DNA from 3 places in the Stenotrophomonas sp. YJH_SMC_133 genome. Region 2 is predicted to be linked to each of the others. Evidence: predicted binding sites of a transcription regulator. Region 2 holds the regulator's gene; each other region holds the start of a gene.

Region 1 (7,898 bases), on a different contig from region 2:
AGGATGTTGCGCGCCGCGCCGAGGCTGCGCTGGAAATCACCGAAGCGGGTGATGCCGTCGAACGCGTCGCGGATCACCAGCAATGCCCAGCGGTCACCGAGCAGGTCGGCACTGCGGGCTACAGGGCAGGGGCTGTCGGCGTGCATGCTGGGTATCTCCGAATGTGGTTGCAGTTTAAAACCAATGGCGATAGCCTGCATCTGGTTTCAAATTGCAACCATATGATGAGTGCGACATCGCTTCCCCGCCCGCTGCTGGTCCTGCTTGCGGCTGCCGCCGGCGCCAGCGTCGCCAACGTCTACTACGCGCAGCCGCTGCTGGATCAGCTTGCACGCGCCTTTGCGCTGGACCGGGCGGTGGCCGGCGCAGTGCTGGCTGCCACCCAGGCCGGCAGCGTGCTGGCATTGCTTGGCCTGCTGCCGCTGGCAGACCGCGGCGACCGGCGACGCCTGCTGCGGCTGCAGTTGATCGCGCTGGTGCTGGCCCTGTTGTGGCTGGCGGCGTCACGCACGGCGAGCTGGCTGTTGTCGGGCATGCTGCTGGCAGGCCTGCTGGGCACCGCGCTGACCCAGGGCCTGATTGCCTATACCGCCATGCTGGCACCGCCCGAGCAGCGCGGTCGCGTGGTTGGTGTGGTGCAGGGCGGCGTGTTCATCGGCCTGCTGCTGGCGCGCGTGGTGTCCGGTACGGTGGCGGCGGCCTTTGGCTGGCAGAGGGTCTACCTGCTGTCAGCGGTGGTGATGGCAGCGTTGGCGGCGCTGCTGTGGCGGCGCCTGCCCGCAGTACCGGTGCCGTCGGTCCCTCCACGCTGGCGCGAGCTGCTGGGCTCGATGCTGGGCATGCTGCGCCGCGATCGAACGCTGCGCGAGCGCGGGCCGCTGGCATTGCTGCTGTTTGCCGGCCTCAATGTGTTCTGGGCGGCGGCACCCTTGCCGCTGTCGGCACCGCCGCTGCACTGGTCGACCGCAACCATCGGCGCGCTCGGCCTGGCCGGCGTGGTCGGTGCGCTGATGGCGGCGCGGGTCGGACACTGGATGGACCGTGGTTTCGCGCATCGGGTCAGCCTCGGCGCGCTGTTGTTGATGCTGGTCGCGTGGTGGCCGCTGCTGGGCCTGCCGCATTCGCTGTCCTTGCTGTTGCTGGGTGTGGTCGTGCTCGACCTGGGCGGCCAGGCACTGCATGTCTCGAACCAGGCATCGTTGCTGCGTGCACCGGCAGAACAGCATGGGCGCCTGGTGGCGTTGTACATGCTGTTCTATGCGGTGGGCAGCGGTGCGGGAGCGGCGGCGGGGCCTTGGATGCAGGTGCGGCATGGCTGGCCCGCTGTGTGCCTGCTGGGGGCAGGCATCGCGTTGCTGGCGCTGCTGTGGTGGGCAGCATGGCGGGTGGGGGCGGTGAAAGCAGCGGCTGGCGCGCGAACCGGTAGAGTCGACTTTTAGTCGACTGCTCTTCGTTCCGACGGCGAAAAATCCCGCGCTGCGCGCGATAGTCGACCAGCGGTCGACTCTACCTGTCCTGCCGTCATCGCTGCAGTGCACGCCGCCCCGGGGCTTCCTGCAGGTCCGCGCTGGCGACCACCACGCGGTTGCGGCCGCTGCGCTTGGCCTCGTACATCGCGGCGTCGGCACGTGCCATCAACCGCTCGTAGTCCGGATGACCATCGTGACCGGCCACGCCGATGCTGGCGGTCAGCTCCAGCACCTGGCCATTGGCCAGCGCAACGGGCGATTGCGCGATCTGCCGGCGCAGGCTCTCGGCGATCACGGTCGCCTGTGATTCGCTGGCCGCCACCAGCACCACCACGAATTCTTCGCCGCCATAGCGGAACAGGTAGTCGCTGCCACGCGTGAGCTGGCCGAGCAGGCCGGCCACGTGCTGCAACGCACGGTCGCCGGCATCGTGGCCATGGCCGTCGTTGATTGCCTTGAAATGATCCAGGTCGAGCAGCAGCAGCGAGAACGGTGTGCGGTTGCGCGTGGCCAGCTCGATTTCCCGGCGCAGCACGGTGGGCAGGAAGCGACGGTTGAGCAGGTTGGTCAGCGCGTCGCTGCCGGCATCCAGTTCGCCGATGCGCTCGAACAGCAGCGTCATCAGGGTGCGGATGGCGGCCAGGTCCTCGCGGATGGCCGGCAGCACCGCCAGTCGCTGCGCCGGAGCATCGCCACTCGCGCGCTGCAGGTGGCCGTCAATGCGGGCCATCAACTGGCCCACCTGCTGCGTTTCGCTGCTTTCGCCGAAGCTGGGGATGCCCTTGTGGGTGAACCACAGGCCGAACTCCGAGGTGGCCAGGCTGGCGTTGTCGCTGGCCTGCACGTGGCCGGCGAGGGCGTAGAGCAGGGCGTTCTCCCAGTCCAGCAGCAATGCGCGCTGGCGCTCGCGTTCGGTACCGACGTTCTGTACCAGCGAGAACAGCCGGTAGGCGGCGTCGGCACGGGTGGAGCGCTCGCGCGCATGGGTGTAGGCCAGGGTCATGCCTTCCATGGCGATGTCCATGATCGCGCTGAAGCAGGCGATGGCGGCGAACGCGGTCGCGCTGTCGGGCGCGTCGTCCCGCAGGCGCACGAACAGCTCGTGCTTGAGCACGCGCGCACCGCGGGTGACCAGGTCGACCGGGATGCCGACCCGTGCGTGTACGTCGCCGATCACCCGCTGCGAGGCGACCGTGGTGGCGATGCCAGCGGCGTCGGTGGTCAGCAGCTGTACCAGCCAGCGCTGCATGGCCGGCTGCAGGCGCTGCTTGACCTGGTCGTGGGACAGGAAGCGGCGTGCGCGCCCGTCGTGCAGCAGCACTTCGTAAAAGCGCTGGGCCAGCGCGGGTGGGGCATCGGTGGCAGCGGCCTTGAGCAGCGCGGTGGCGGCAGGGCCGGCCTGTAGCAGGCATTGCTGCCAGGCCTCGGCCAGCGGCTGGCTGGCATCGTCCAGTTGGGGTGGTTCCACGTCGATCTCTGACTGCGTACGGCAAACCACGGGTATCGGCCGCGGCGGCATACGGTTGATGGCGGGGTAGCCGGGCAGTTTACGCGCGGTGCAGGCTTGCACGGTGCGCAAAGCACATCGACGCCGCTGCGGCAATGAGTGAACGCATTTGAGAATCACTCGCATTGATGGGAGAATGCGCGCACGGAGCGGGCTGCAGGTGCCTGCAGGACGGCTCCGCCTCCCCCCCCTCGTCGTTGCCTCAAGCCCTTTGCCAGAGGCCCCGCAGCCCTGCCAGAAGGTCCTGATCATGTCTCCTGCCGTTGTCCATTCGCCGCGCCCGCTGGCGCTTGCCGTTGCCGCCCTGCTGGCGGGCAGCGCCCTGACCGCCCAGGCCGAAACCGACGCCACCGATATCGACACGGTGCACGTCACCGCCTCGCAGATCGCGCGCCAGGCACTGGGCACCTCGACCATCACCGCCGAGGATATCGCCCGGCGCCCGCCAGCCAACGACATCGCCGAGCTGTTGCGGACCATGCCGGGCGTCAACCTGACCGGCAACAGCGCCTCGGGCCAGTACGGCAACAACCGCCAGATCGACCTGCGCGGCATGGGCCCGGAAAACACCCTGATCCTGGTCGATGGCAAGCGCATCGGCGCACGCGATGCCGTGCGCATGGGGCGCAGCGGCGAGCGCAATACCCGCGGTGACACCAACTGGGTGCCGGCGGAAATGATCGAGCGCATCGAAGTGCTGCGCGGCCCGGCGGCGGCACGCTATGGCTCCGGTGCCTCCGGCGGCGTGGTCAACATCATCACCAAGCGCCCGACCGGTGACCTGACCGGTGCGGTGGACCTGTATGGGCTGGTGCCCGAACACAGCGCCGAAGGTGGCAGCGAACGCGTCGGCCTGCAGCTGAGTGGGCCGATGACCGACACCCTGTCGTTCCGCCTGTACGGCAATCTCAACAAGACCGACGCGGACTCGCTGGAGCTCAACCGCCAGTACGCTACCAACCCCAACGCGGTGCCGCCGGCCGGCCGCGAGGGCGTCAAGAACCGCGATGTCAACGCGCTGCTGCGCTGGGACGTGACCGCCAACCAGGTGGTGGAGTTCGAAGCCGGCACCAGCCGCCAGGGCAACATCTACGCTGGTGATCGCGCGGTCAGCACCACCGGTACATCGACCGGTGTTGACCTGGCGGCACTGGCCGAGGGCGAAGCGGAGACCAACCGCATGTACCGCAACACCGGCGCGATCACCCATCGTGGCCGCTGGGGCGACGTGACCTCGCGGGTGACGGCCGCGGTGGAGGCGGTGAACAACTCACGCATCAACGAAGGCCTGGCCGGTGGCCCGGAAGGCAGCTTCAACGGCAGCGACTGGTCGACCTCGCGACTGCGCAACTACCAGCTGGACGGCGAAGTGAGCTTCCCGGCCACGCTGGGTGGTGCCGAGAACATCTGGACGCTTGGCTTTGAATACCTGGACAGCCGCCTGACCGACCCGTACTCGATGAGCCAGTCCAGCAGCAGCGGCGGCGGCATCCCGGGGCTGTCGGCCGATCGTGCGCGGGGCAAGGCCGATGCGCAGACCACCGCCGTGTTCGTCGAAGACAACATCTACCTGGGTGAGCGCTGGATCGTTACCCCGGGCCTGCGCTTCGACCACCACAGCCAGTTCGGCAACAACACCAGCCCCAGCCTCAACGCGCAGTTCCGCATCAACGGCGACTGGGTGGTGAAGGGCGGCATCGCCCGGGCGTTCAAGGCGCCGAACCTGTACCAGTCGAATCCGGACTATCTGTATTACACCCGTGGCAATGGCTGCCCGAATGCACTGCCGAGCCTGGGCTCCGGCTGCTACATGCGCGGCAATGCGGACCTGAAGGCGGAAACCAGCCTGAACAAGGAACTCGGCATCGAGTGGGCACCGCAGAGCGGCTGGCAGGCCTCGTTGACGTACTTCCATAACGACTACAAGGACAAGATCCAGGCCGGCTACACCCAGATCGCCCTGACTGCCGACACCAGGGGCCGCATCTTCCGCTGGGAGAACGCGCCGAAGGCGATCGTGCAGGGGCTGGAAGGCAACCTGGTAATCCCGCTGCTGGGCGAGCAGGGCAACCGCCTGAAGTGGAGCAACAACTTCACCTACATGGTGGAGAACGAGAACAAGCGCACCGGCCAGCCGCTGTCGGTGATTCCGAAGTACACCGTCAACACGATGCTGGACTGGCAGGCCACCGACAAGCTGTCGCTGCTGCTGACCGGCACGTTCTACGGCAAGCAGAAGCCGGCCACTACCAACATCAACAATGATCCGCGCTGCACCGGCACCTGCGACCCATCGATCGCACTGCAGGATCGCGGTGCATACAACATCTGGGGCGTGAGCGCGCGCTACAAGGTGACCGAGACGGTCAGCTTCGGCTTCGGCGTGAACAACCTGGCCGACAAGCGCCTGTTCCGCGAGGCCAACAGCAGCGATGCCGGCGCGGCGACCTACAACGAGCCGGGCCGCGCGTACTGGGCCAGCCTGCGCTTCGGGTTCTGACCCGATGAGGCCTGCGCCGGGGCGTTCCCCGGCGCAGCCTGAAGGCTACTTCACCTGCCGGCAATCGCGCAGGTGGACGCCACCGGTGTCCATCTTGTCGACCACGCCTTCCAGTTTCACCCAGTCGTTCTCGCGCAGGGTGGCGCCCAGCGCCATCTGATCCGGCGCCAGCGCACAGTGCACGGTGAAGTTGGCATTGTTGTCGTCGTTCGACTGGCGTCCGCCGATGCCACCGATGCCCTTCATCTTGGTGACCAGATAGCCCACCTCGAAGGTCTTGGCAAAGCGGTTGGGCTGGGCGGTGTAGACCTGGCCATCGATGATGAAACGACGGCCGAAATACTTGACGAGCAACGGCTGGTACATCGCGTCGGTATCCGGCGGGGTGCTGGTGCCGGAGAACAGTGCCCTGAGCGGTGCGGTGTTGATTTCCCGCTGCAGCCGCTTGGCGTCCTTGCCCATTTCGGTGGACATGCCGACCGCAGTGGCCTGGATCGGCTTGTCGAAACCGCTGGAGACACGCACGGCTTCTGCGATCGCCTCGCCTTCGGGGCCGGTCTTGAGCTTGTCCAGCCAGCCACACAGCGCGCTGCGTGCGTCCTCTTCCTTGGCGGTCTGCCCGCGTGACAGCTTGGTGCCGACCACCACGTTGCCGCCATTGGAGGCGGTGATGATGCTGACCAGCGGCATCTTGGTGTCGGTCTGCAGCACGTACATCTGGCCTTCGGTCTCGGTGATGACATCACCGCTGACGAAGTTGTTGCCTTCGTCGAGTGCCGCCTTGCGCAGCTGGCCCAGCGCACTGCGGGGCTTCAGGCCGGGGAGGGTGACTTCGGAGGTGAAGAACTGGCCATTGCGGGGATCGCCTACCGCCTGGAAATTCTGCTGGCAGGTCTTGGCCGAGGCGCTTGCGGCCGTGCCCAGCGCGCAGGCCACGGCGACGGCGACCCAGGGGGTCTTGGTAGTCCACATGTTCCGGATTCCTTGTGCTTGAGTGTCCATTGCGGGCCGCAACGCCGAAGCGGTCTGGCTGCCCGTTCCCCATCCAGAGGGGATGGGGTCATCATAGTGTGGCCCGGCACGGGCGCAAGCTGCGGCGAGCCGCGGCGTGCAGTCTGCAATGTTATAAACACCGTGATAGTTTCCCCACGGCCGCCGGCGTAGCCTGCCTCCATCGCAAAGGAGCTGTTGCCATGGGCCACGACCACGATCACCTGCCGTCCGAGATCCGCCATGAGAGGCCCTTGTGGTGGGCGCTCGGCCTGACCTCCACCTTCCTCCTCGTCGAAGTGGTGGGCGCGTTCTGGACCAACAGCCTGGCGCTGTTGTCCGACGCGGCACACATGGCCACCGACGCGCTGGCCCTGATGATCGCGCTGGTCGCGGTGCGGCTGAGCCGGCGCCCGCCGGATGCGCGCCGCACCTACGGCTATGCGCGCCTGGAAGCGCTGGGCGCAATGATCAACGGCGCGATGCTGTTCGTGGTTGCCGGCTACATCCTGTGGGAAGCCGTCGGGCGCTTCAGCAAGCCGCAGGAGATCGCCTCCACCGGCATGCTGGTGATCGCCTCGGCCGGCCTGGTCATCAACCTGATCTCGATGCGCCTGCTGCAGGCCGGCAGCGGCGAGAGTCTCAACGTGAAGGGCGCCTACCTGGAAGTGTGGGCGGACATGCTCGGCTCGGTGGCGGTGATTGCGGGTGCGGTGCTGATCCAGTTCACCGGCTGGAAGCCGATCGATCCGATCCTGGCGGTGCTGATCGGCCTGTGGGTGTTGCCGCGCACCTGGGTGCTGATGCGCGAGGCGATCAACGTGCTGCTGGAAGGCGTGCCCAAGGGCATGGACGTGGCCAAGGTGCGCGACAGCCTGTCCAGCCATGCCGCGGTAATGGACGTGCATGACCTGCACGTGTGGGCGCTGGCCTCCAGCACGCCGGCGCTGACCGCGCATGTCGTGATGCGCGACGGCACCGAAGCCGATGCGCTGCGCCGTGAGCTGAGCGGGCGCCTGCACGATGACTTCGGCATCGAGCACGTGACACTGCAGCTTGAAGCGGACCACTGCGGTGAAGCCTGTGGTGAGCCGGCGCCGGCCAAGGGCGGTGAGCACGAGGCCCATGAAGGCCATGACCACGGCGAGGACGCGCAGGGCCATCGCGGTCACGTGCATCGCTGAATGGGATATGCCGTCACGCGGATCGGGTGAAACCGGTCGGGCGAAACCGCATGGATGAAACCGCTTGGACGAAACCGACCGGGCGAAACCGCCTTGGTAGAGTCGACTGTCAGTCGACTGCTCTCCGGCGAGGCTGCGACGAAGCCCGCGCTGCGCGCGTTAGTCGACTGACAGTCGACTCTACCCTGTCGTCCCGACGCGACCGTGCAGGCTGCATCCGTCGAGAACAGCGAAGGTCATTCGTCCCG
Region 2 (7,898 bases):
TACGTGAAGCGCCCGCTGGACTTCACCATCTTCCCGATCGTGCTGCTGATCACCACCATGCTGCGGCTGGCGCTGAACGTGGCGTCCACCCGCGTGATCCTGCTCAACGGCCAGAACGGCCACGATGCCGCGGGCAAGGTCATCGCCGCCTTCGGCGAATTCGTGATCGGCGGCAACTATGCGGTCGGCATCGTGGTGTTCGCGATCCTGACCATCATCAACTTCGTGGTGATCACCAAGGGCGCCGGCCGCGTCTCGGAAGTGACCGCGCGCTTCATCCTGGACGCAATGCCCGGCAAGCAGATGGCGATCGACGCCGACCTCAACGCCGGTTTGCTGACGCGTGAAGAAGCCAAGCTGCGCCGCGAGGAAGTGCGCGAGGAAGCCGACTTCTACGGCGCGATGGACGGCGCCAGCAAGTTCATCCGCGGTGACGCCATCGCCGGCATCCTGATCCTGTTCATCAACATGCTCGGCGGCCTGGCCGTGGGCGTGCTGCAGCATGGCATGCCGTTCGGCGAAGCCGCTGCCACCTACACCCTGCTGTCCATCGGTGACGGCCTGGTGGCGCAGCTGCCGGCCCTGCTGGTCTCCAGCGCGGTGGCGATGCTGGTGACCCGCGCCTCGCGCTCGCAGGACATGGCCCAGGCGATGACCGGCCAGGTGTTCGGCCAGTACCGCGCGCTGGCGATCACCGCCGGCATCATCGGCGTGGTCGGCCTGGTGCCGGGCATGCCCAACGTCGCTTTCCTGACGCTGGCCGCGATCCTCGGCTTCATCGCCTGGAAGGTCTACCGCAAGGGCAAGGCCGCAGCCACCGACCCGGCAGCCGCCGGCAATGACGCGGCCGCACTCAACGCACTCGGCCGCCCGGCGGCACCTGCGCCGACCGCCGAACTGAGCTGGGACGAACTGCGCCCGGTCGATCCGCTGGGCCTGGAGGTCGGCTACCGGCTGATCCCGCTGGTGGACAGCAACCAGGGCGGCGAACTGATGGCGCGCATCAAGGGCGTGCGCCGCAAGCTGACCCAGGACGTCGGCTTCCTGATTCCGTCGGTGCATATCCGCGACAACCTGGAACTGCCCGCCAACGGCTACCGCGTGCTGGTGCACGGCGTGCCGGTGGCCACCGCCGAGATCCACCCCGACCGCGAACTGGCGCTGGACCCGGGCAGCGCGCTGGGCACCCTGGAGGGCATTGCCGGCAAGGATCCCGCGTTCGGCCTGGATGCCACCTGGATCCAGCCGCACCAGCGTGCCCAGGCTGAAACGCTGGGCTACACCGTGGTCGACCCGGCCACCGTGGTGGCCACCCACCTCTCGCACCTGATCCGCGAACATGCGCCGGAACTGCTCGGCCACGAGGAAGTGCAGCACCTGCTGGCCAACCTGGCCAAGAGCGCGCCCAAGCTCGTCGAAGATCTGACGCCGAAGGCGCTGCCGCTGTCGGCGGTGGTGCGCGTGCTGCAGAACCTGCTGGTGGAGCGCATCCCGATCCGACAGCTGCGCAAGATCGCCGAGGCGCTGGTCGAACACGCGCCCAGCAGCCAGGACCCGGCGGTGCTGACCGCTGCCGTGCGCACCGCGCTGGGCCGCTTCATCGTGCAGGAGATCGCCGGAATGTCGGCGGAGCTGCCGGTGTTCACCCTCAACCCGCAATTGGAACGTGTCTTGCAGGAGTCCACGCAGGGCAACGGCGCCGCGCTGGAACCCGGACTCGCAGAGCGACTGCACCAGAGCCTGGCCGAATGTGTCAGCAAGCAGGAAGCGCGAAACGAGCCGGCGGTCGTGCTGGTACCGGGCCCGGTGCGCGCCGCGCTGGCGCGCCTGGTCCGCCACAGCGTTCCGTCGTTGTCGGTCCTGGCCTACAGCGAGGTGCCGGAGGACAAGCGCCTGAAGCTGGTCGGAACGATCAGCTGACGCCGCCCACCGATGCGCCAGAAAACAGACACCACCTTCGAACCAACGCAACATACAGATACCAAGGGGAACCCGCACCGTGCAGACCACCGACCACCCGAGTTCTCCGACCGCCACCCCGCCGTCTTCGTCCCGTGACCACAGCATGAAAATCAAACGATTCGTCGCCGCCGACATGCGCTCGGCCATGAACCTGGTGCGCAAGGAACATGGTCCTGACGCCGTGATCCTGTCCAACCGCCGGATCGAGGAAGGCATCGAGATCGTCGCCGCGGCCAACTACGACGAGAGCGCCGTGCAGCGTGCACTGGAAGCCTCGCGCCGTGATGTCGCACCGCCGCCGGCACCCAAGCCGCGCACCGCCGCCGACGCGGTGATCGCCGCGGTCACCCGCCGCCGCAGCAGCACCCCGGCGCCGGAACCGGTCGCCGCCACCACCTCGGCGGTGGCCGCCCTCGCCCGTGCGGCCGTTGGGGCCACCGGCCGTACCCTGGACAGCGCCGACGAGATCGTGCCGACCCGTGGCAGCACTGGCTTCGCCGCCACCCTGGCGCGCGCCGCCGTCAACGAACCGGCGCTACCCGAACAGAGCTTCGCCCCGTTCGCCGAGGCCATCGTTGCACCGGCCGCTACCGTGCCGGCCAACCGCGCCCGCTTCCAGATCGACCCGCCGCACGACATGCATCACGAAAGCGTGGCCCCGGCCGTGCAGCCGCCGCCGCTGCCGACCGCTGCCGTGACCGAAGCGCAGCCCGGGATCGCCGCCAGCGAACCGGCAGCGGTCGAAGCCGCCGGCGAAGCCAGCCCGGCCCCCATGCTGGCCCCGGCACCGACGCTGACCGTGGTTGCCCAGGACGACGCCGAGATCCGCCAGCTGCGCCAGGAAGTGGCCGGCATGCGCCAGGTGATCGAGCGCGAGATGAACCGCTTCACCGACGAGCGCCTGCGTGGCAGCCCGGTGCGCGCCACCGCGCTGGACCTGATGGACGAGTACGGTTTCGACGCCGGGCTGGCCCGCGACGTGGCCATGCAGATCCCGCTGGAGACCGAAGCCCATCGTGGCCGCGGCCTGATGCTGGGGCTGATCTCGCGCAAGCTGCCGATCGCCCCGGTCGACCCGCTGGAAGAAGGCGGCGTGATCGCCCTGGTCGGCCCGACCGGCGCCGGCAAGACCACCACCATCGCCAAGCTGGCCTCGCGCTTCGCCGAGAAGCATGCGCCGCGCGACGTGGCCCTGGTGACCACCGACACCACCCGCATCGGCGCCCGCGAGCAGCTGTACGGCTACGGCCGCCAGCTCGGCATCGCGGTGCACGAGGCCAACAGCGGCACCGACCTGGACCAGCTGCTGGAACGCCTGAAGGACTACAAGCTGGTGCTGATCGACACCGCCGGGCTGGGCCCGCGCGACCGCGCGCTGGCCGCGCAGCTGCAGTGGCTGCGCGCCGCCCGCCAGGTACGCACCCTGCTGGTGCTGCCGGCCAACACCAGCTTCGGCGACATGGACGAGGTGGTCCGCCGCTTCGGCGCCGCCAACCTGCAGGGCCTGGTGTTGAGCAAGCTGGACGAGACGGGCCGCTTCGGCAACGCCCTGTCAGTGGCCGTGGACCACGCCCTGCCGATCACCTGGGTGACCGATGGCCAGGACGTTCCGGACGACCTGCACCGGGCCAGTGCAGCCAATCTTGTACTTCGCCTTGAAGATTTGCGCCGAGCGGCCGATATGCCCTGCAACCCGGAGTTGAACCATGCCGTCGCGTGAGTACGCCAAGCTGACCAAGACCTTCCCGCTGTCGGCCACCCGCAGCGAGCCGCTCGGCCCTGTGCGCACCATTGCCGTCACTGGCGGCAAGGGCGGCGTGGGCAAGACGAATGTGTCCGCCAACCTGGCGGTGGCACTGGCCGGGATGGGCAAGCGCACGCTGCTGCTGGACGCCGACCTGGGCCTGGCCAACATCGACGTGATCCTGGGGCTGAACCCGACCTTCACGCTGGCCGACCTGGTCGCCGGCCGCTGCTCGCTGGACGACGTCATCGTCGAAGGCCCGAACGGCGTGCTGGTGGTGCCGGCCGCGTCCGGCCGCCGGCACATGGCCGAGCTGGCCCCGGCCGAGCACGTCGGCCTGGTCAACGTGTTCTCCGAGCTGGAACGCGAACTGGACATCATGGTGGTGGACACCGCCGCAGGCATCACCGACGGCGTGCTGACCTTCTGCCAGGCCGCGCAGGACACCGTGGTGGTGGTCTGTGACGAGCCGGCCTCGATCACCGACGCCTACGCGCTGATCAAGGTGCTGTCGCGCGAACGCGGCGTGGACCGCATCCAGGTAGTGGCCAACATGGTGCGCGACCCCAACGAGGGCCGCGTGCTGTACGAAAAGCTGACCCGCGTCTGCGAGAAGTTCCTCGCCGATGTCTCGCTGAACTACCTGGGCTGCGTGCCGCAGGACGACTGGCTGCGCCTGTCGGTGCAGCGCCAGCAGCCGGTGGTGAAGGCCTACCCGTCCAGCCCGGCCGCGCTGGCGATCACCGAGATCGCGCGTCGCACCGCACGCTGGCAGGCGCCGACCGAACCGCGTGGCGGCGTCGAGTTCTTCCTCGAGCGCATCCTCAAGCAGCGCGGGGTGGCCGCATGAAAGGCGCAGCCCAGTACAGGGAAGTCCAGCGCTCGGCGGCCAACGAGGTCATCGCCCAGCATTCGGACCTGGTGCGGCGCATCGCCCACCACCTGGCCGCGCGGTTGCCGGCCAGCGTTGAAGTGGACGACCTGATCCAGGCCGGCATGATGGGCCTGATAGAAGCGTCGCGCAGCTACGACGCCGACCAGGGCGCCTCGTTCGAGACCTATGCCTCGATCCGCATCCGCGGTTCGATGATCGACGAGATCCGCCGTGGCGACTGGGTGCCGCGCTCCGTGCACCGCCGTGCACGCGATGCCGCCGCCACCATCCGCCGCCTGGAACAGAGCAGCGGCCGCGCCGCCAGCGCCACCGAAGTGGCCGCCGCGATGGAGATGCCGCTGCCCGAATACCTGCGGTTGATGGAAGACGCCGCACGTGGCCAGGTGCTGAGCCTGGAGTCGCGCATCGAGGACCAGGGCGAGCTGGACACCGTCGCCCAGGGCGGCCCGACCCCGCAGCAGGTACTGGAGCGTGGTGAGTTCGGCCGCGAGCTGGGCAAGGCCATCGGCCACCTGCCCGAGCGCGAACAGCTGGTGCTCTCGCTCTACTACGAGCAGGAACTGAACCTGAAGGAGATCGGCGCGGTGCTCGGCGTGAGCGAGTCGCGGGTCTGCCAGATCCACGGCCAGGCGGTGCTGCGCCTGCGTGGCCGGCTCAAGATTTTCGAGGCGGCGGACGCCGGCCTGGAAGAATGAACATGCCCGAGGCGGCTGCCCCCGGCCGCCCGGAATGAACAACAAAGGAACTCTGCTTTGAACAAGAACATGCGCATCCTGATCGTCGATGACTTCTCGACCATGCGTCGGATCGTCAAGAACCTGCTGGGCGATCTGGGCTTCACCAATACCGCCGAAGCCGAGGACGGGCATGCCGCGCTGTCGCTGCTGCAGAGCCAGCCGTTCGATTTCGTGGTCACCGACTGGAACATGCCGGTGATGACCGGCATCGAGCTGCTGAAGGCGATCCGTGCCGATGCCAAGCTGAAGACCCTGCCAGTGCTGATGGTCACCGCCGAAGCCAAGCGCGAACAGATCATCGAAGCCGCCCAGAACGGCGTGAACGGCTACATCATCAAGCCGTTCACTGCGCAGACGCTGGAAGAGAAGCTCGGCAAGATCTTCGAACGCCTGGCGGCCAGCGCCTGATGGATACCACGGTCGACAAGAGCGCCCTCTCCCTGCGCCTGCAGGAAGCCCTGGACGCACTCGAGTCCGGTGACGAGGCCGCCTGGCGGCAGCGCATCGACGGACTGGTCGCGCTGCGTACGCAGCCGATGATGAGCGGCCTCTCGCGGCTGGCCCGCGAGCTGGGGCAGGCACTGGGTGAGCTGCCGACCGTGCCCAGCGAGGCCGGTGAGCTGGACGACGCCTGCGCACGCCTGGACCACGTGGTGGCCATGACCGAACAGGCCACGCACCGCACCCTGGACCTGGCCGAGGAATGCCGCAGCCTGACCGAACAGCTGCGCGCTGAAGGCCTGCAGCCGGGCCAGGACGCGCAGCTCGAGCGCATCCGCCACAACCTGACCGAGATCGCCCTGACCCAGAGCTACCAGGACCTGACCGGGCAGATCATCCGTCGCGTGGTCGGCATCGTCCGCCGCGTGCACGAGGGCTTCGGCGCACTCGGCCTGCCGCCGGAACAGCATCGCACCGACCCGGAACTGGCCGGGCCGGCACTGAAGGGACTGGACCGCCACGCGGTCTCGCAGAACGACGCCGACGACCTGTTGTCGGATCTGGGGCTGTAAGCATGAGCGCGGTATCCGACGACATCACTGCCGATTTCATCATCGAGGCACAGGAAATCCTGGATCGCCTGGGCGAACAGCTGGTGTCGCTGGAGCAGGCACCGCAGGACACCGAGCAGCTCAACGCGGTGTTCCGTGGATACCACACGCTCAAGGGCGGTGCCGGCTTCCTTGGCGTCACTGCGATGGTCGAGCTGTGCCACGCCGCTGAAGAGGCCCTGGGCATCGCGCGTGCCGGGCAGGCGGTGCTGCAGGCCCACCACTTCGACGCCGCCCAGCAATCGCTGGACTACCTGCAGTCGATGCTGGACGCCGTGTCCTCCGGCACCGAGCCAGGCTATGCGCCGCCGGACCTGATCGCGCAGTTCGACATGAACGGTGGCACTGCCGCGCCGGTCGCTGCGGCCGCCCCTGCGGCAGCTGGCAGCGACCTGATCACCGACGACGAATTCGAGGCCCTGCTCGACCAGCTGCATGGCGGCAACGCACCGACCGCGGTCGCGCCGGCCAGGAAGGCCGACGACGGCCTGATCAGCGAAGACGAGTTCGAAGCGCTGCTGGACCAGCTGCACGGCGGCGCTGCGCCAGGCGCGAAGCCTGCTGCCACCGTCGCGGCGGCACCTGCCGCTGCACCGCGCCCAGCGCCCGTACCGGCGCCCGCAGCCAAGCCGGCGGCCAAGCCGATGGCCGAGGCCGAGCACACCGTGCGCGTGGACACCAAGCGCCTGGATGCGATCGTCAACCTGATCGGCGAACTGGTCCTTTCCCGCAACCGCCTGAAGACCCTGCGTGCACGCCTGCGCGACGAGGAGCTGGACCGCGCCGTATCGACGCTGGACATCGCCACTGCCCGCCTGCAGTCGGCGGTGATGCGTACCCGCATGCAGCCGGTGGGCAAGGTGTTCTCGCGCTTCCCCAAGGTCGCCCGCGACGTCGCCCGCTCGCTGAAGAAGGAAGTGGACCTGGAGCTGGTCGGCGCCGAAACCGAACTCGACCGCAACCTGGTCGAAGCACTGGCCGATCCGCTGGTGCACCTGGTCCGCAACGCCATCGACCATGGCGTGGAAATGCCCGACCTGCGCGAAGCACAAGGCAAGCCGCGGATGGGCCATGTACGCCTGTCGGCGCAGCAGGAAGGTGACTACGTCAGCATCGAGGTGCAGGACGATGGCGCCGGCATCGACCCGGAGAAGCTGCGCGCGAAGGCGCGTGAGAAAGGCCTGATCGATCCGGAAGCCGCCGCCCGCCTGAGCAGCGAGGAATGCCTGCACCTGGTGTTCCTGCCCGGCTTCTCGACCAAGCAGCAGGTCACCGACATCTCCGGCCGTGGCGTCGGCATGGACGTGGTGCAGTCGCGCATCCGCGAACTGAGCGGCCAGATCCAGATCCAGTCGGAACTGGGTCGTGGCAGCCGCTTCCTGATCCGCGTGCCGCTCACCCTCGCGATCCTGCCGACCCTGCTGGTGCAGGCCGGCGAGGACGTCTACGCGCTACCGCTGGCACGCGTGATGGAAGTGCTGCACGCGCCGCGCACCTCGCTGGGCTGG
Region 3 (7,898 bases), on a different contig from region 2:
GACGTGGCCGGCATCCTGCACGACCTGCGCAAGCAGGGTAAGCGCGTGCTGTTTGAAGGTGCGCAGGGTGCGCTGCTGGATATCGACCACGGCACCTACCCGTACGTCACCAGCTCCAACACCACCGTCGGTGGCGCGCTGGCCGGTTCCGGCGTCGGCGCCGATTCGATCGACTACGTGCTGGGCATCGCCAAGGCCTACGCCACCCGCGTCGGCGGTGGCCCATTCCCGACCGAGCTGGACGACGAAGTCGGCCAGGGCATCCGTGACCGCGGCGCCGAGTACGGTGCGTCGACCGGCCGTCCGCGTCGTTGCGGCTGGATGGACATCGTCGCGCTGAAGCGTGCCGTGGCCATCAACGGCATCAGCGGCCTGTGCATCACCAAGCTGGACGTGCTGGACGGCATGGAAAAGCTGAAGGTCTGCATCGCCTACGAATACAACGGCAAGCGCACCGAGTACGCGCCGCTGGACGCGCAGGGCTGGGAAGAGTGCACGCCGGTGTACCTGGAGTTCCCGGGCTGGAGCGAGAACACCCACGGCATCACCAACTGGGACGACCTGCCGCCGGCTGCGCGCGCCTACCTGCGTTCGCTGGAAGAGCTGGCCGGCTGCCCGATCAGCATCGTCTCCACCGGCCCGGACCGCGACCACACCATGGTTCTGCAGGATCCGTTTGCCTGAGGTAACGCCGGGCGCTGCCCGGCGTAGGTGACAGGAAAAGCCCCGCGCAAGCGGGGCTTTTTCGTTACTGTGTCGCCAGGGCTAGCGGGGAAGCAAAGCGATGACCAGGACGTCAGCGTGAAGGGCGAAACGGTCGTGCGGATCACCCTGTGGGTGTTGTGGAGCCTGTGGGGCATCGCCTGCCTGGTACTGGTGCTGGGCGCGGCCGCCAATACCCTGGCTTCGCGCACGCAGACGGTGCCGTTGGTGCTGAGCCCTGGCGCAACCGCCCAGATCACCGTCTACCGCCTCATCGATGATCAACTGCGGCTGCGCCTGCGCTATGCCGCGGACGGTACGGAGGCCGACCCCGAGGTGCTGCTGCGCATCGAAACTCCGACCGATCATGGAGACTTCCGCGCAGGGGAGCGTTCGGGAGTGGCCGGACAGGGCATCAATCGTGGGCTGGCTTCGGTTGAGTCCAGCGGCCTCATGGCGTCCTACTTCGGCTATGGTCGCGGCGATGCATTGCCACGCGGCCGCTCATGGGTGCGGCTAACCGTGCTGGAGGTGGACCCGGCGCTGGCCGATCGCGCGGCCACCGTCGAGCTGCAGCCGCCACTGGACCTGTTGAAGCTGACTGACCTGGATTATGTCTGGTTGTGGCCGTTCTTCTTCTGGAAGGTGGCGGCACTGCTCCTGCTGATTCCAGGAGCTGCCTTGGCGGTGTTCACGTTCACTTTGCGGCGCTGGCAGCACCGGGCTTCGAAGCAGGCGGATTCAGCAGTGGATACGGATTGATCGATTCCCCCTTCCACCACTGCTTCTCCGGCCCCAGCACGTGCACTTCAAAGTGCAGATGCGGAGCCTCGGCACTGGCGTTGCCGGTGCTGCCGACATAGCCGAGGACGTCTCCGCGCTTGATCACCTGCTTCTCCGCCAGGCCATCGGCGTAGCGCTGCAGATGCGCGTAGTAGTAGCACCAGCGTCCGCTGGGCTCGAACTGGTAGATCGTCAGGCCACCGCGCTCGCTGTCGAACAGTTTTTCCACCGTGCCATCGGCCACTGCCAGCACCGGCGTACCGGCATCGGCCATGATGTCGATGGCATCGTGCACGCGGCCTTCGCTGCGCGCATCGGTGAACGTGTCGCGCAGCTGGGAGGCCAGGACGCCCTGTACCGGCAGCAGCAGACCCGACGGCGCATCCGCAGTCCGCGCAGCTGACGGTGCGGTGGCGGCGGGGGCAGGGGCCGTGCCGAGCGGCGCTACCGATCCCTTGGCCGGCGCCACAGCGGCTGCCGGTTGTGCTTCCGGCAGCGAGGCGGCTACCGGCTCGCCTGCATCGCGGCGCAGCCACCAGCCGGCCCCCAGTCCCAGCAGCACGCCCAGCACGATCAGCTGCGAAAGACGCATCGGCTCACTCCTGCATCACCACGGGGACGGAGGTATCCACCGCATCGGCCACGCGCAGCGCATCCCAGTTGGTCATGCGCACGCAACCATGTGACTCGGTCTTGCCGACATGGCCGGGCTCGGGCGTGCCATGCAGGCCGTAGTGTGGCTTGGACAGGTCGATCCAGACCCGGCCGACCGGATTGTTCGGGCCCGGCGGCAGTGTCGCCTTCTTTTCGCCCTTGCGCGCATCCCAGAACAGCTTGGGGTTGTAGTGGAACGGCGGGTCGCGATACACGCCCAGGATCTTCCATTCGCCAATCGGCAGCGGATCATGCTGGCTGCCGGAGGAAACCGGCACCTGAGCGATCACCTTGCCCTGCGCATCCAGCAGCTGCAGGCTGGAATCGGACTTGTCGACGACCACCTTGGCCGCCTTCGGTAGCGGCGATGGTGCGACATTGGGCACCTGGATGCGGTTGCCCGCCTTGCTCAGATCCACGCCCGGATTGAGCAGCTTCAACAGCTCAGGGGATGCGTGGAAGCGTTCGCCCAGCGACTCTTCGACGTTGTTGAAGCCCAGCGATTTCAGTTTGGCCTGTGCGGCGGGGCCCTTCGGCATCGCTTGGAACGGCCCGGCGACATCCTCGCTGGTCAGCGTGTAGCTGGCCAGGGGGGTGACCCTATCAGCCTGCAGGGCCTGCCAGGTCGCGTCGTCCAGTTCACCGGTGACGGTCAGGCCGTGCGCCGCCTGGAAACCCGACACCGCGCGCCGCTGGTTGCTGCCCACTTCACCGTCGATCTGGCCGGGCGAGAAATTCGCGCGATCCAGCAGCACCTGGGCATGCAGGGCGGAACGTGCTGCGGTGTCCGGTCCGGCCTTCTCGGCAATGGGGGCGGGCAGTCCAGGCGGCGGTGCCTGCGCGAACGCCGGCGATGCCAGCAGCGAGAGAGCGAGCAGGGTGGATCGGTACACGGGTAATGGCATTGGGAACTCCAGCAGATGACGCCACCACCTTGCCTGCAGGCCGCGCCGAGCCGCCGTGAAAGAGATCTGACGTCTGCATGAGCAGTCGGGTCGTTGCGCCACCGTCCCCGCGCGGGTGCCGCCGGCCAAGGGCTCACCAAGGTGAATGGTGCCCCACGCCATTGGCGGTTGGCGATCAAGATTGCCTGGCGGGCCGCCGATAACGCCACATCCCCCCGTTTTGGATGTACCGATGAACTACTTGAGGAATGTCAGGGTTGCCTGGCGTCTTGGGCTGGGCTTTGGCCTGTTGCTGCTGTTGGTTGCGGCCGTGGTGGCCACCGGCGCCACCGCCAGTGTCGTGCAGAAGCGCGCGATGCAGCAGGTGGTCGATGTCAGCGTGGCCAAGGTGCGCCTGCTCTCGCAGATGCTCGATGCCAACAACCAGATGATGGTCGTTCGCCGCGAGATGCTGATCCGCCAGGGCGATGACCGTGGCCATGATGAGCAGCGCATCGCCGATCTGGTCAAGCGCTATGAGGCCAGTTGGACGGCCTACCAGGCGCTGCCCAGCGACGCCGAGGGCAAGGCCATTGCCGAAACCATCGCCGCCAAGCGTGCCATCGCGCGTCCGCTCAACAAGCAGACCAGCGAACTGATGGAGCAGGGCGACTACCCGGGCGCCGTGGCGCTGACCCTGGGCCCGGTGCAGGAAGCCGCCAACGGCTGGAACAAGGCGCTGTCCGATGGCGTGGACTTCGAAGAGAAGGAAAGCCGTGAGGCGGCCGCCGAGGCGATCCGCCTGGGCGAGCGCAGCCTGCTGCAGCTGCTGGTGCTGGGCGGCGTCGCGCTGCTGGTGGGCATCGGTGCCTCGGTGATGATCGGGCGCAGCCTGACCGGCCCGTTGGCCCGCGCGGTGAACCTGGCCGAGCGCCTGTCCAAGGGCCAGCTGGACCAGGAGTTCCGCCTTGGCGGCCGCGATGAACTGACCCAGCTGGGTGAAGCCATGGCCAGCGTGCGGCAGAGCGTGCAGGCGGCGATCGGCGCACAGCTGCAGATGGCCGAACAGCACGAGGCGGGTGCGATCCGCTACCGCATGGACGCCAGCGCCTTCCCCGGCGATTTCGGCCGCATGGTGCAGGCCACCAACAGCCTGGTCGAATCGCACGTGCAGGTGGAACTGCTGATGGCTGAAGTGATGCAGCGTTACGCCATCGGTGACCTCAGCCGCGACCTGCCGGACTACCCGGGCGAGAAGGGCACGCTGACCCGCACCCTGGCCGCAGTGAAGCAGAGCCTGATGGCGATCAACGCGCAGATCGATGCACTGGCCCGGGCCGCGCGCGCCGGTGATTTCAGCATGCGTGGCGATGCCGCTGCGTTCCAGTTCCAGTTCAAGGCGATGGTCGAGCACCTCAACGGCATGATGGCCAGTTCGCAGGCCAGCATCGCTGATGTCTCCGATGTGCTGCGTGCGATCTCGCACGGCGACCTGACTGCACGCATGGACGGCGAGTACGACGGTGTATTCGCCCGCATGCGTGACGACGCCAACACCACCACCGCGCAGCTGACCGGCATCGTGCGTGGCATCCAGGTGGCCGCCGACAGCATCAACAACGCGGCGCAGGAACTGGCCGCCGGCAACAACGACCTGTCGCGCCGCACCGAGCAGCAGGCCGCCAACCTGGAAGAAGCCGCCGCATCGATGGAGGAACTGACCTCGACTGTGCGCCAGAATGCCGAGCTCGCTCGTCAGGCCGACAGTGAAGCGCACGCCGCCGGTGCCGCCGTACGCGAAACCGAGCAGGCGATGGCGCAGATGGCGTCGGTGATGGGTGAGATCGATCAGTCCTCGGCACGCATCTCGGAAATCTCCACCGTGATCGACGGCATCGCGTTCCAGACCAACATCCTGGCGCTGAATGCTGCGGTTGAAGCCGCGCGTGCAGGTGAGCAGGGCCGTGGTTTTGCCGTGGTCGCCAGCGAGGTACGTACGCTCGCACAGCGTGCCGGTGTCGCCGCCAAGGAGATCAAGGAACTGATCGAAGACGCCGCTGCCAAGGTGAAGAGCGGCCTGGCGGTGACCGTTGAATCGGAAGCCGCGATCGCCCGCGTGGCCCAGGCCAGCTCGCGCACCACGCAGCTGATGAGCGACATCGCAGCGGCCAGCAAGGAACAGGCCGCCGGTATCGAGCAGGTCAACCAGGTGGTGGTGCAGATGGACCAGGTGACCCAGCAGAACGCTGCGCTGGTGGAAGAAGCCACTGCCGCCAGCCGCGCGCTGGAAGAACAGGCGCATGCGCTGACCACGTCGGTGGCGGTGTTCAAGGTGGAGCAGGGCGCGCGCATGCCCATCGTGCCTGCGCAGGCGGCGTAAGCAACCTGCGACTGGATGTTGGATGACGCCCTGCATCGCGATGCCCCGCATGCAGGGCACCGCATGCACGCAACCGGTCGGTGCCGCTGGCTAGCGGCCGCGCGCGGCGCGTTCGATCAGCCAGCCGGCTGCGTACAGCAACAGCAGTGTTGGCGGAACCAGTACTGCATACGCGGTCGACCAGGGTTTGCCGTACAGCAGGCTGCCTGCGCCGATGGCATCGAGTGCAGCAGACTGCAGGGTGATGGGGAGCGACATCAGGATATAGGCCCCCTTCGGGTCCGCATCCGACTGCGCGCCGTGAACCAGCCATGCGGTCAACAGCAGGTAGACCACGCAAAGCGCAAGACCGGTCCAGCTCAGTAATCGCCGCATCTTCATCCGCATGCCTCCGTTCAACGGACGTCGAAGTGAGCCTGCAGAGGCAGGCTCACATTCCGCAGCAGATCCCTGACCACCACCTGCGCAGTCCACGTGCCTTTCGGATCACTGGCCTCGGCCACGAACTTCAGGTGCAGGTTGGTCATGTACAACAGGGTTGGCGGGCCGGGCAGGGCAGCGGTGAAACAGGGAACATCGCGTTCGTCGATGCTGGTACTGCCGTCCGGGCGCAGCATGCGCAGATCGCAGTGCACCTTGGGTACGCGGTTCTCATCCAGTTGCGGGTTGGACAGGAATGTCAGCAGGAACAATTCACCGCCCGGGTGGACTTCGTCGGCCTGGGTAAAACCGGGAGTGGTCTCTGGTGGGGTTTCCCACTTGGCCCGCCAGTCGGCATCGGAGGTGACCAGCAGCGATGCCGCAAAGCCACCGCTGGATTTCATGGCATCGGTCTCCGGCATCGCCTTGCCTGCCCCGTTTATCCAGCCATCGCTGGCGGAACTGTTCAGTGGCAGCATCATGACCATCATGGCCAGCGCGTAGGTCCATCGCATCAGAGGCTCTCCTTGGCAGCCGCGTCCCGCAGCAGAGCGGGGAGTATCGCTCAACCTTGACCGGCAAAGCAGCAGGAGAGCCGGAGCGAAGGTTCCGCTGCCTGCCGATGTGGGCGATGCTTGCCAGCAAAGGAGGTGACATGGGAATCGGGCGCGAGGAAAAGCCGGGCTGTGATTCAGCATCACCCACGCCGCAGCACGTGCTGATGCTGCCCGGGCTGGATGGCTCCGGCAGGCTGTCGATCCCGTTTCTGTCAGCACTCCAGGCTCATGGGCTGACGACGCAGGCGATTACGCTGCCTGCGCAGGGAGGGCAGGATCACGCCACGCTGGCCCAACGGCTGTGGTCGCAGCTGCCCGGCCATCCCTTCATCCTGCTTGCCGAGTCCTTCTCGGGCCCGTTGGCGGTTGAACTGGCCACGCGACAGCCCGCCGGGCTGCGCGGACTGGTGCTTGCCGCGACCTTTGCGCGTCGACCGGTGCCATTGCCGGCAGCCAGCGCAGCCCTGCTGACGCCGGCCTGGCCTCTGCCTCCCGTGGCGTTGCTGGCGCGCCTGCTGCTGGGGCGGTGGCGCACCCGCGAGCACCTGTCGATGCTGCGCGATGCGCTGGCCCGGATTCCGGCGGCCACATTGCGGCAACGCGCCGCAGCGACCCTGCGCGTCGACGTACGCGCATTGCTGCCGGCAATCGACGTGCCGACGCTGTGCCTGCACGCGTGCCATGACCGCCTGCTGTGGCCGCCCAGCGTGGCAGAACTGCAGGCCCTTTTGCCGGATGCCCGGCATGTTTCGCTGGAAGGGCCGCATCTGCTGCTGCAGGCACGCGCTGACGCAGCCGCAGCCGAAGTTGCCGCGTGGATGAGGACGCTGTCGCCCTGATCGAAGGACTCAGCCGCGCGCGCGGGTACGCGCTGCCTTCTTCGCCGCCACCTTGCGCACGGCCTTCTTCGCCGCACGTGTCTTCGCCGCCTTCTTCGCTGCAGCACTGCGCGAGGCGGCTGTACCGGCCTTCTTGGCCGCTGTCTTCTTTGCGGTTTTCTTTGTGGCTGTCTTGCGAGCCGGTGCCTTCTTTGCCGCCGCCTTCCTGGCTGTCGTCTTCTTCGCAGGCGCCTTCTTCGCCGCCGTCGCCTTGGTCGTGGCCTTCTTTGTGCCCGACTTTCTGGCAGGCGTTTTCTTGGCGGCCGTCTTGCTGGTCGCCTTCTTCGTACCCTTGCGCGCGCTGCCGCTACGCTTGCCACCACCATCCTGCTTGTTCACGGTCGCCCAGGCAATGCGCTCGGCCGTGCCTTCGCTGGCACCGCGCTCGCGCTCGCTTTCCTCGATGTGCTCGGCCTGGCGCTTCTGTTTATCGGAATATGCGGATTTGTCACCACGGGGCATGACAGTTCTCCTGTTGTTGTAGTCAGGCCAGCAGGCGCAGCTTGGGTTCGCGCGCCCACTGGCGGGTGGCGGCCGCCGCCAGGAATGCCTTGGCGTCTTCCGCTTCGACGATGCCGGCGTCGTTGCCGACCCTTGCCGCCTTCAGCAGCGTCTGGCCGCCCGCATCGCTGGCGATGGC

The links. The regulator FliA, encoded in region 2, starts transcription of late flagellar genes. The targets are predictions, from matches to a motif close to TAAAGTTTNNCNNNCNNNGGCCGATAA.
Region 1: AC5P78_RS14995 (GGDEF domain-containing protein) is a predicted target of FliA. The motif match lies at 2,970-2,996, and genes of this name have one in related genera.
Region 3: AC5P78_RS00325 (methyl-accepting chemotaxis protein) is a predicted target of FliA. The motif match lies at 3,221-3,247, and genes of this name have one in related genera.

Annotation. Positions count from the first base shown of each region.
Region 1 is NZ_JCAFTW010000010.1:4,142-12,039, reverse strand. Features, by position in the region: gene AC5P78_RS15005 (winged helix-turn-helix transcriptional regulator) at 1-146, opposite strand, end outside; gene AC5P78_RS15000 (MFS transporter) at 222-1,439, shown strand; gene AC5P78_RS14995 (GGDEF domain-containing protein) at 1,522-2,937, opposite strand; gene AC5P78_RS14990 (TonB-dependent siderophore receptor) at 3,227-5,476, shown strand; gene AC5P78_RS14985 (hypothetical protein) at 5,522-6,448, opposite strand; gene AC5P78_RS14980 (cation diffusion facilitator family transporter) at 6,670-7,650, shown strand; gene nfi (deoxyribonuclease V) at 7,887-7,898, opposite strand, start outside.
Region 2 is NZ_JCAFTW010000019.1:27,472-35,369, forward strand. Features, by position in the region: gene flhA (flagellar biosynthesis protein FlhA) at 1-1,920, shown strand, start outside; gene flhF (flagellar biosynthesis GTPase FlhF) at 2,066-3,682, shown strand; gene AC5P78_RS20255 (MinD/ParA family ATP-binding protein) at 3,669-4,556, shown strand; gene AC5P78_RS20260 (RNA polymerase sigma factor FliA) at 4,553-5,296, shown strand; gene cheY (chemotaxis response regulator CheY) at 5,354-5,746, shown strand; gene AC5P78_RS20270 (protein phosphatase CheZ) at 5,746-6,351, shown strand; gene AC5P78_RS20275 (chemotaxis protein CheA) at 6,354-7,898, shown strand, end outside.
Region 3 is NZ_JCAFTW010000001.1:74,805-82,702, forward strand. Features, by position in the region: gene AC5P78_RS00305 (adenylosuccinate synthase) at 1-684, shown strand, start outside; gene AC5P78_RS00310 (hypothetical protein) at 802-1,464, shown strand; gene AC5P78_RS00315 (M23 family metallopeptidase) at 1,400-2,077, opposite strand; gene AC5P78_RS00320 (L,D-transpeptidase family protein) at 2,082-3,044, opposite strand; gene AC5P78_RS00325 (methyl-accepting chemotaxis protein) at 3,277-5,403, shown strand; gene AC5P78_RS00330 (hypothetical protein) at 5,494-5,784, opposite strand; gene AC5P78_RS00335 (hypothetical protein) at 5,799-6,338, opposite strand; gene AC5P78_RS00340 (alpha/beta fold hydrolase) at 6,479-7,219, shown strand; gene AC5P78_RS00345 (hypothetical protein) at 7,229-7,720, opposite strand; gene AC5P78_RS00350 (catalase) at 7,743-7,898, opposite strand, start outside.